Linked DNA regions of Armatimonas rosea. The main gene of each other region encodes a partner of the protein of the gene in region 2 in a complex. Links are inferred from orthologs where the notes say so. Each region holds a gene or a part of one and is shown on either strand. Other genes may lie near its edges.

Region 1 (5,210 bases), on a different replicon or contig from region 2:
AATAAACGAATATAACAACTTAATATCTATTATAAATGGATACAGAAAAAACACAGGGTCCGTAATAAAAATCCAAGAATACGACCAATCAGCCAAAAAGTACAATGAAAAAACTATATCAATTGGAAATAAAGTCAAATCAAGCGATTTATCTGACGAAAGCATCAAGAAATATATTATCGAATTAAATCTAAGACAGGAAAACGTGGGTATATCAGGTCCAAGTAATGGAAATGTAAGACAATTTGGGATCAAGTAAAATATTGCTAATCATTTCAAAACTCTAAGCTCTTTTCAACTATTGCCCAGTGTGACTTGTGTCGTACTGGGCGATTTGTTCGGGGGTGCTGGAGGCGACGATCATCCCGTCGCCGCCTTCGGGGCCGAGGTCTAGCACCCAGTCGGCGCACTTGATGACATCTAGGTTGTGCTCGATCACGAGGACGGTGGCTCCGGCATAGACCAAGCGCTGGCGAAGGGTGAGGAGCTTTTCGATGTCTTCTCGACGCTCTTTAGCGCCGAAGCAATTCCTCAGCCCACGCAGCATCGTTTGGTGACAGGCGTGGCCTCGGGGGAGCAGAGTAGTCTACGACGCGGGCGAAGGGGCCGAGGGTGCAGGCTTGCGCAAAGATCGCGGGGAGGTTGAGGGCAATATCCGGGTGGCCTTGCGTCAGCGGGACGACCACAATGGGCAGCGGATCGCGGAGGGTGAAGGGCCAGCACTGGTAGACGGGGCCACTTCCGGCGCGGTGGAGACAGACAACGTAGTCCCAGAAGCCCGTTTGCTCGGCGAGCGTGGACGCAGGAGCGGCGATGGTATGCTTACCACCGCGTAGAAAGTCTATTTCTAGGAGATGCGTGTCGCTATCGAGTAGCTCCGCTTGCTTTGCCCAGTACTCCTCGCGGCCCTCGCCCTCTTTATTGGTTGGGCTGAGGACCTCGATAAACGCCACGACTTCTCGCCGTCCTCTGGTGGTCACGACGCGCACACGCGACGTATGAATCTCTTGTGGCTCGGCGCGAATCTCCAGCGAGGGAGAGGGAGCAAGCGCAACGGCTCCTGCGGTGGGATTGGGTGCGCTGGCAAAGTTGGGTGTGGAGCTGGGGCGCCGAACGATAGCGACATCGGGGTAGAGCGAGTCCTGAGGGGGCAAGAGATAGACCTGCTCCTCCATTTCGGCAGCGAAGCCTTGAGGGAGGGTCTGGTTTAGCTCACCCGCAATGCAGGTAATCAGGGCGTGGTGCAGGTTGTGCCACAGCTCCACACTCTCCAGGTACGGATTCATTCCAGGAAATGGCGGCATAGGAATACTCTACAGCATCTTCTTCAAGTATCGCCCAGTGTGGCTTGTGTCGCACTGGGCGATTTGTTCGGGGGTGCCGGTGGCGACGATCATCCCGCCGCCGTCGCCGCCTTCGGGGCCGAGGTCTAGCACCCAGTCGGCGCACTTGATGACATCGAGGTTGTGCTCGATGACGAGGACGGTGGCTCCAGCATCCACTAAGCGCTGAAGGAGGGTGAGGAGCTTTTCGATATCGGCGAAGTGCAGGCCGGTGGTGGGCTCATCGAGGATGTAGATAGTCCCAGCGTGGCTGCGCTTGGAGAGCTCGGTGGCGAGCTTGACACGCTGCGCTTCGCCGCCCGAGAGAGTGGTGGCGGGCTGGCCGAGCTTGATGTAGTCCAAACCCACATCGGCGATGGTTTTCACCTTGCGGGCGATGCGTGGGACGGCCTCGAAGAACTCAACTGCCTCCCCTACCGACATGTTCAGGACATCGCTGATGCTCTTGCCCTTGTAGGTCACTTGCAGGGTCTCCCGGCTGTAGCGCGCGCCCTTGCAGACCTCGCAGGGGACATAGACATCCGGGAGGAAGTGCATCTCGATCTTCAGGATGCCATCGCCCTGGCAGGCTTCGCAGCGACCGCCTTTCACGTTGAAGCTGAAGCGACCGGGGCCGTAGCCGCGCACTTTTGCCTCGGGGGTGGCGGCGAAGAGGTCGCGGATTAGGTCGAAGGTGCCGGTATAGGTGGCGGGGTTGGAGCGCGGCGTCCGGCCAATCGGGGACTGGTCGATATCGATCACCTTCTCGATATGCTCGATCCCCGAAATCCCGGTATGCGGCGAGGCCACCATGTGCGAGCGGTAGACCTCATTCATCAGGCGGGGGTAGAGCGTGTCCTGGATGAGGGTGGACTTGCCCGAGCCAGAGACCCCCGTGACCACGGTCATGGTGCCCAGCGGAATCTGCGCGGTGACGTTCTTGAGGTTGTTGCCGCGTGCGCCCACAATGGTCAGGTTGCGACCATCCCCTTTACGCCGCTCGGCGGGCGGCGCGATCTTCTTGCGGCCAGAGAGGTAGGCCCCCGTGACCGAGTCCGGCGACTCTTTCACGACACTGGGCGGGCCTTGTGCGACCACGTAGCCACCATGAATCCCTGCGCCCGGCCCGATATCGATCAGCCAGTCCGCCGCTTCCATGGTCTCTTCGTCGTGCTCGACCACTAAGATGGTGTTGCCTAGGTCGCGCAGACGCACGAGGGTCTCGATCAGTCGGGTGTTGTCGCGCTGGTGCAGACCGATACTCGGCTCGTCGAGGATATACAAGACCCCCATCAGGCCCGAGCCGATCTGGGTGGCGAGGCGGATGCGCTGCGCCTCCCCACCCGAGAGCGAGCCTGCGGCCCGATCTAGGGTCAGGTAGCCCAGCCCAACATTCTTGAGGAAGCCCAGGCGCGCCCCGATCTCTTTTAATATCTGCCGGGCGATGAGCATTTCGCGCTCGGTGAGGGTGAGCTTCTCGACAAAGTCCACGGCGGCGGCGATGGAGAAGGCGGTGATCTGGGAGATGTTCTTGCCGCCAAAGAGGACGCCCAGTGCCTCGGGCTTGAGGCGCTGGCCCTTGCACGCAGGGCACGGGTTGTTGCGGCGGTACTGCTCCAGGTCCTGCTTGATGTAGTCCGAGCTGGTCTCGTTCCAGTGGCGCTCCATGATGGCGATCACCCCCGGAAACTCGGTGTCGAAGTGCCGTGTGCGCCCAAAGCGGTTCTTGGACTCCATGGTCACGTTGCCCTTGATGCCATAGAAGAGCGAGTGGAGCTGGGTCTCGGTGAGCTTCTTGAGCGGGGTCTCCATCGTGAAGCCCAGCTTCTTGGCGACCGCGGCAAAGAGCGCTGTGCGCCCCTCGCTCATGATCTCCTTGCCGGACTTGTAGACAAAGTACTTGATGCCGCCCTGCCCGATACTCATCTCGCGGTCCGGGGCGATCAGCTCCGGGTCGAACTCGGACTGGGTGCCGAGGCCGTGGCAGGTCTCACAAGCACCAAACGGGGAGTTGAACGAGAACGTCCGCGGCTCGATCTCGGGGAGGGAGATGCCACAGCTGGTACACGCAAAGTTCTCGGAGAAGAGCAGCACCTCGCCGCCGACAATCTCCACCCCGACCAGGCCCTTACTACGTTTTAGCGCCGTCTCGACGGAGTCCGCGACACGCTTCTCGACACCGGGCTTGACAACAATTCTATCGACAACGATGTCAATGTCGTGCTGTTTGTAGCGATCCAGAGTGGGGACACTCTCTAGGTCATAGACCGTGCCATCCACTCGGACACGGGCAAAGCCCTCTTTCTTGAGCTCCTCCAGCTCTTTCTTGTACTCGCCCTTGCGGCCCCGGATGATCGGAGCGAGCACCTGGATGCGCGCCCCCTCCTCCATCGTCATCACCACATCGACAATCTGGCTAGGCTGCTGCTGGGTGACCGGCTTGCCGCACTTGGGGCAGTGGGGCGTCCCGACACGCGCAAAGAGCAGGCGTAGATAATCGTAGATCTCGGTGACTGTGCCGACGGTCGAGCGGGGGTTCTTCGACGTGCTCTTCTGGTCGATGGAGACCGCCGGTGAGAGGCCCTCGATCTGGTCCACATCGGGCTTGTCCATCTGCCCCAGGAACTGCCGGGCGTAGGCGGAGAGCGACTCGACATAGCGCCGCTGCCCCTCGGCAAAGAGCGTGTCGAAGGCCAGCGACGACTTCCCCGACCCGGAGAGCCCCGTGATCACCACCAGCTGGTCGCGCGGAATATCGATGTCGATGTTCTTGAGGTTGTTCTGGCGGGCACCACGGACGACGATATGAGAGTGCAGAGACGAGGAGGCATGAGACGAACGAGTGTTCACTGGGAGATTTTACCACAACTCCCAAAATAATTTCCCTTCCCCCTGCAGAAAGAGACATAGGAAAACCGAGTATTTAACTACCTTTACTAAATCTCGCAGCGGCACTGCACCAACACTCTACCTAGAAAGATCTCTCGTTTATGAAATCAAGTCACACACGCCCACAACAGGCGTTCACGCTGATTGAGCTCCTCGTTGTGATTGCAATTATTGCGATCCTTGCCTCGATCCTCTTCCCTGTCTTTGCCCAAGCCCGTGAGAAAGCGCGCGGTGTCTCCTGCCTCTCCAACCAGAAGCAGCTTGCTCTCGGGCTGGTCCAGTACCTCCAGGACTACGACGAGACCTACCCCCGTGTCCAGTACTACGATGTTGCCGGCTCCGGTCGCCAGATCGGGATCGCGGAGATGCTCTACCCCTACACCAAGCAAGGTGTCAAGACCGGCGACTGGGTCGCGGCACGCACCGGCACGTATAGCTGCCCGTCGTCGCCCGCTCAGTTTCAGCCCAATATCTACGGCTTCCACCTCGATGTCTTTGGCGATGGCGAGACCCCCTGGAACCCGTCCCCGTTTCCCGTGGTGACCATGTCCCAGATCGAGGCCCCCACCGAGAAGATCGGGATCATGGAAAAAGGGATCAACGACGGCAACAACGGCTGGCTGAACTTCGCTACCTGGGAGTGGGACTGGGTCGCCTATGTCAAGAACAACGGCGAGGTCGATGACAAGCTCGATGGGATGCAGCTCGCCCTGGATACCCCCGGCAAAGCCGACTGCGACTTTGTCGCCAGCGAGAGCGTCAACTCAGGCTTTAACAACTGGGCGACCTGTGGGATGATGCCCCGCTTCCGCCACAACAAGACCGTCAGCGTGGTCTTCCTCGACGGCCACGCCAAGGCGATGCCCCGCGGCGGGATCAAGTGGTACAAGAATATCTATGTCCCCGCGGGCTCGGCGCTGGGCTGGACTCGGGAAGGCTGGTACCCGTACTAAATGAAAAATCCTCTTGTACTGATACTACTCCTAGGCCTCGCCCTCA
Region 2 (5,936 bases):
TGAAGAAGAGCACTGCTCCGAGCGCCACAAAGCCCAGCGCCCACCAGGCCCAGGTCCGCTGGCAGCTCTTGAAGTCATCGACATCGTCCCAGGAGCGGTTCTCCCAGCCCAAGCGGTTGCCAAAAAATCCCAGGAAGACACGCGCCAGGAGCTGGAGCACCTCGACCACCATGTCTCCCCAGCCGATATTGAAGCTTGCAAACCCGATACGGAGCACAAAGCGTCCCACAATCCAGTACTTGGCGATATCGCTCATCCCGTGGTTCCAGAGCCAGATCGGGCCAAAGATCATCGCCCCGAAGTTGAAGCCACGCACCGCCCCCTCGACATCGCCCTGGAGGCCGCGGTAGGCATCGTAGCCCGTGGCGCGGATTCCCTCGTGGATATCGAGGGGCTTCTCGCGCGAGCCGGTCGGGGGTCCCGCTGTAGGCGCACTGAGGCTCGACGGTGGCGTGTAGCCTCCCGGCGAGGCGCTGTACTCGGGCGCACCTCCTCCAACGGGCTGCAAGCCCGCCATTGTCGGAGCGGGCGGCTCTGGTGCCCCTCCCCCAATGGGCGCGAGCCCCCCAATCGGAGCGAGCCCCGCGCCTCCCCCGACCGGTGTCAGGCTGGTGCGCGGCGGCGGCGGCGCGGCGGGCGTCAGGGTGCCCATCGGGGCGGGGGCGGTCTTGGCGGCCAGGTCGCGCAGACGCAGGCGCGCTTGCTCGTAGCTGGGGTCCAGCGCCAGTGCTTTCTCTAGGTGTTGCCGGGCCTCGTTGCCACGCTCGGCCACCTGGAGAGCGACCGCCAGGTTGTAGTGGTTCTTTGCGGAGGTCGGTAGCAGGGTAACTGCCTTCTGAAACGCGGTAACCGAGCCCTCCGGGTCGTGGCTCTGCCCTAGTGCGGCCCCCAAGAGCCGCCAGGTCCCCTCATCTTGGGGGTTCTGCTCCGCTGCCTGCTGTAAAAGCGTGACCGCTTCCCGAACCTTCCCTTCGCGTAAAAGCTGCGCGCCCTGGTCGCGCAGTGTCTGCTCATCTGCCATATCAACTATCTCCTTTGCGATTAGCAAGAGTATACGACTCTTTACTTCTCCTGGAGTGACACAAACGGAATTTTTTTCTTGCGAGGGGTATAATCCCGTTTCCATGAACTTGACCGCTCTGCTCTCACAGGCGGATGGCTGGAAGACCCTGGCGCAGGCCGAAGAAGCACTGCGGCAGGGTCTCTGTGCTGTCCAGCTCGAAGGAATGCCTGTCGCTGGACGAGGCTGGCTCCTGGCACGCCTCGCCCAAGACTTCTCTCAGCCTCTGGTTGTCGTGACCTACACCGACGATGCCGCGGCGCGGCTGGCGGAGGATATCGCACTCTTTGGGATCGAGGGGGTGGAGCGGCTTCCCAGCTCGCTCAACCTACTCTTAGACGATGCCGACTCGGAGCGGGATGTGCGTGGCTCGGGCAAGCGCGTGCGGCTCTTGGGCGACCTAGCACAGGGGAGCTACCCCAAGGTGCTGGTGACCACGGCCACCGCCCTGCTCCAGCTCGCCCCGCCACCGTCGGTGCTCAAGGCACGGCGCTTGACAGTCACGGTGGGCAGCACGCTCTCGCTCGACCAGACCGCCGCGCGCCTCAATGCCTTTGGCTACCGCCGCACCGATCTCGTGCAGCTTCCGGGGACGTTCGCACGGCGCGGCGATCTCTTGGATGTCTGGCCCGCCGACTCGGAAGGCCCGATTCGGATCGACCTCTTTGGCGATGATGTCGAGAGCATCCGGCCCTTTGACCCTGAGAGCCAGCGCAGCGACGGCAAGCGAGAGAGTGTCGTGATCGTCGCGGCGCACGAGATGGCCTACTCCCGTGAGCGCATGGCCGCCGCGCAAGAGACGCTGAAAAAGCAGCTCGCGGTCGCGCTGAAAAGCTTCGCCAGCGCCCCCGAGCGCGCCGAGAAGCTCCGCGATAGCGCCGAGGGCGACATTGTCAAGATCGGGCTGGCCAACTACTTCGGTGGGGTAGAGCGCTACCTGCCCCTCCTCCACCCGGATGCCGTCCCCACCGCCAGCTTCCTCCCCGAGGGTGCCCTCCTGATCCTCGATGAGCCCGCGCAGCTGGAGCCCTACGCCGAGCGCGTCCTCGATGGCATCACCAAGAGCCTCGCCGGCCGCGCCGAGCGCGGCGAGATTCTCCCCCCCTCAGGCTCCCCCAATCTTGGGGGCGGGGGGGGCCTCTGGGGCGAGTTCACCCCAACCTTCCAAGCGCTCACGGCAGCCCACCCGACCTTGCTCCTGACACTCTTGGCGCGCGCCCTGCCGTTCTTGGCACCGTCGCAGCACCTCACTGTCCAAGGCGCGCCCGCCGAGAGCTTTGGGGGACGCCCCGCCCCCCTCAAAGACGCGATCGCGACCTGGACCAGCAACGGGGCCACCGTGGCGATTGTCTCGGCGCAGGCTCCGCGGATTCGGGGTTTTGGCGTTCTGGAGACCGAGAAGGTCAAGCTGATCGACGGCCTGCTCCCCGCGGGCTTCCGCCTCCCCGAGGCCGGGCTGGTCGTGCTCTCCGATGCGGAGATCTTCGGAGACCGGCATAAGTTCAAGAAGCAGACCAAGCGCAAGGAGTTCCGCGAGGGAATGCGCATCACGAGCCTGCTCGATGTCAAGGCGGGCGACTACGTGGTGCATATCCACCACGGGGTCGGGGTCTACGCGGGGCTGACCAAGATGAACACCGCGCCGTTTCCGGGCGCGCCTCCCGTGGAGAAAGAGTTTTTAGTCATCGCCTACGAGGGCTCCGACCGGCTCTATGTACCGGTGGACCAGGTGGACCGGGTCCAGAAGTACATCGGCAGCGAGGGCGGCTCGCCCAGTGTCAATAAGCTGGGAGGAACGGAGTGGCTCAAGGCGACCGCCAAGGCCAAGCGTCAGGTTAAGGAGATCGCCGGGGAGCTGATCGCCCTCTATGCCAAGCGCCAGTCCATTGAGGGCTATGCCTACGCCCCCGACTCGCCCTGGATTCAGGACATGGAGCAGGCCTTCCCCTACACCGAGACCCCGGATCAGCTCGCGGCCATTGAAGACGTGAAGCGGGACCTAGAGTCTCCCCGCCCAATGGACCGCCTGATCTGTGGCGATGTGGGCTTTGGCAAGACCGAGGTGGCGATGCGCGCCGCGTTTAAAGTGGCGAGTGAGGGCCGGCAGGTGGCGGTCTTGTGCCCCACGACGGTTCTGGCGTCCCAGCACTTCCAGACCTTCAGCGAGCGCCTCGCCGCCTTCCCCGTGCGGGTCGATCAGCTCTCGCGCTTCCGAAGCAATAAGGAGCACAGCAAGACCATCGAAGACCTGCGGGTTGGCGGTGTGGATATCGTGGTGGGGACGCACCGGCTGCTCTCCAAAGATGTCGCGTTCAAGGACCTTGGGCTGGTGATTGTCGATGAGGAGCAGCGCTTTGGAGTCGTGCACAAAGAGCGCCTCAAGCAGCTCCGGCAGAGTGTCGATGTGCTGGCGATGAGCGCGACCCCGATTCCCCGCACGATGCACATGTCGCTCTCGGGAATCCGCGATATGTCCCTCATCAACGACCCGCCCGAGGGCCGCAGCGCGGTCAAGACCTATGTCAAAGAGTTCGATGACATGCTCATCCGCGAGGCGATCCTGCGCGAGCTCGATCATGGCGGCCAGGTCTACTTCCTGCACAACCGGGTCGAGAGTATCTACCATATCGCCAACCATATCGAGCAGCTAGTTCCCACCGCGCGCTGCAAAGTGGCGCACGGACAGATGAGCAACGACGACCTCGAAGACACGATGTTCGAGTTCTACCACAAGAAGTTCGATGTCCTGGTCTGCACCACCATTGTCGAGTCCGGGCTGGATATCCCCAATGTCAATACGATCATTATCGACAACGCCGACAAGCTCGGGCTCAGCCAGCTCTACCAGCTCCGCGGGCGCGTAGGGCGCTCCAAGGTGCAGGCCTACGCCTACCTGCTCTACCGGCGTGGGAAGAACCTCTCGACAATCGCCGAGCAGCGCCTCGATGCGGTCCGCGAGCTCACTGACCTGGGCAGCGGCTACAAGATCGCGCTCAGAGACCTAGAGCTACGCGGCGCGGGCAATCTTCTCGGGGCGGAGCAGAGCGGAACCGTGAGCTCGGTGGGCTTTGATCTCTACCTGCAGCTCCTGGAGCAAGCGATTCATGAGCTCAAGGGCGAGGAGCCGGATAAAGAGGATATCCCCCTCCCGACTGTCGATCTGCCCGTGGCCGCGACCATCCCGCAGACCTACATTCCTGCCGAGCCGCAGCGCATCCTGATGTACAAGAAGCTCGCCGCGGTCCGCGACCGCGCCGATGTCGCGCGCCTGCAAGATGAGTTCGAGGACCGCTTTGGCACGCCGCCCCCGCCGGTTTGGAATGCACTGGGGCTCCTGCGCCTGCGCCTGCGCTGCGCGGAGGTGGGGATCGAGAGCATCCAGACCGAGGCACGCCAGGTGATCGTCACCTTCAAGGCCGGAGTCGCGCTTCCCAAGCACGCGGTCCGTGCGCTCGCCGCCGCCTTCAAGCCCGCGCAGGGCTACAGCTTCGAGCCGGGAAAAGTGGTGATGAACATCCAGACCCTAAAAGTGCTCCCCCAGACCGAGGAGCTGGTCGAGTACCTCGACAAGGCGCTGAAAGAGCCCCCGCCCACCCCGGACTCCAAGTCCGAGGAGCGCCGCCGCGACATCCGCGCCAGCCTGCGAGGGAGATAGAAAAGGGCCGGCCTCATGGACGAGGCGGGCCCGCTTCGCTTCTGGCGCAAGCGCCACAAAGTCGCTCCGCGACATCCCTCCCTGCGGGCTCGGCCCGCTTCGCCGAAGGCGCACCCAAAGGGTACCCGGTCAGGGACTTTCAGGCCCTGGCTCTAAAAATCGCGGCCAAAGAGGCTGGCGATGAAGCGGACGACCATCGCCCAGAAGCCAAAGATCCAGTAGCCACGGCCGCTACTTGCCACGTCAGAGACGCCACGGGCGACTTCGTGGGCGACGCCGCGGGGGCGGAGGGGGGTTCGGTGGCGGGAGCAGGCCTTGCAGCGGTTACCAGCGGGACCGAAGACAACACATTTCTGGCAGATGGGAGTCTCGCAGCGGCCACAGCGTAGGAGTGTCGGGACTTTGGGGTGGCGCGAGCAGTAGTACGCGCCGTCTTGGCCCTCGACAGCGACGGGATCGGGCGCGGGCTCTAGCTTTGCGCCACACTCGCCGCAGAACTTCTTTTCGTCGTCGTTTTGGGCATTACACTTCTTGCAGAACATTACCCCTTCTCCTTGCGCCCATTTTAGCGTAAACTCTCTGGCATGACACTGGGATTTTTAACCGACGGACGGGTCGAGGATGTCGCCTTTGCCGCCGCCGAGGGGTTTGGCTGCCTGGAGCTGGCGCTCTTTGGGGACACGCCACTCTTCGATGACTGTCGTGCGTTTAAGGCAGCACTCGCGGAGCATCAGATCACGCTCTCTGCCGTCTCGCTCTTTGGGCAGAACTACTTTGACGAAGCCACGGGGGCGGAGCGGCTGGTGCGCTTGGAGCGCGTGATCGCGCTGACCGCCCTGCTGGGGGCACCGGTCGTGGTCTTTGGGAGCGGCTCGGGTGCCGTAACTCCAACAGCCGCGGTGCGCAAGCTCCTGCCCCTAATCCACGATGCCCAGCAGCTTGGGCTGACCGCGGCGTTCTACAACTGCCACTGGGAAAACATTATCGACCGGCCCGCCGCCTGGGACGAAGCCCTGCCGCTTGCCTCGGGAGTGGGTGTCAAGTTCGATCCGTCGCACCCGATTCAGCTCCACCGGGACTGGAAAGCCGAGCTCTACCATGCGTCGGCGCAGCTCAAGCATGTCCACGCCAAAGACGTACTGGAGGTGGGCGGGAAGTTCGTCGCCGACCCCAATCCGGGCCTAGGCTCGATCCGCTGGGAGGAGTTCTTTGGGCTGCTCT

Evidence for each region.
Region 1: the proteins of mfd (region 2) and uvrA are in contact, whole or in part, in a crystal structure (PDB 4DFC), measured with the Escherichia coli proteins. The link is inferred for Armatimonas rosea from one-to-one orthologs.

Annotation. Positions count from the first base shown.
Region 1 is NZ_JACHGW010000005.1:162,464-167,673, reverse strand. The notes cover bases 1,114-4,513. They hold uvrA (excinuclease ABC subunit UvrA), read right to left. Parts: upstream 4,140-4,513; coding sequence 1,314-4,139; downstream 1,114-1,313. Other genes in these bases: HNQ39_RS24235 (prepilin-type N-terminal cleavage/methylation domain-containing protein), read left to right, coding at 4,313-4,513; HNQ39_RS24245 (DUF4058 family protein), read right to left, coding at 1,114-1,304. Also shown: HNQ39_RS24255 (hypothetical protein), read left to right, coding at 1-259; more of HNQ39_RS24245, read right to left, coding at 513-1,113; more of HNQ39_RS24235, read left to right, coding at 4,514-5,164; HNQ39_RS24230 (hypothetical protein), read left to right, coding at 5,165-5,210. UniProt on the Escherichia coli protein: The UvrABC repair system catalyzes the recognition and processing of DNA lesions. UvrA is an ATPase and a DNA-binding protein. A damage recognition complex composed of 2 UvrA and 2 UvrB subunits scans DNA for abnormalities.
Region 2 is NZ_JACHGW010000003.1:191,371-197,306, reverse strand. The notes cover bases 790-4,915. They hold mfd (transcription-repair coupling factor), read left to right. Parts: upstream 790-1,124; coding sequence 1,125-4,715; downstream 4,716-4,915. Other genes in these bases: HNQ39_RS15940 (zinc-ribbon domain-containing protein), read right to left, coding at 4,868-4,915; HNQ39_RS15950 (tetratricopeptide repeat protein), read right to left, coding at 790-1,021. Also shown: more of HNQ39_RS15950, read right to left, coding at 1-789; more of HNQ39_RS15940, read right to left, coding at 4,916-5,257; HNQ39_RS15935 (sugar phosphate isomerase/epimerase family protein), read left to right, coding at 5,300-5,936. UniProt on the Escherichia coli protein: Couples transcription and DNA repair by recognizing RNA polymerase (RNAP) stalled at DNA lesions. Mediates ATP-dependent release of RNAP and its truncated transcript from the DNA, and recruitment of nucleotide excision repair machinery to the damaged site.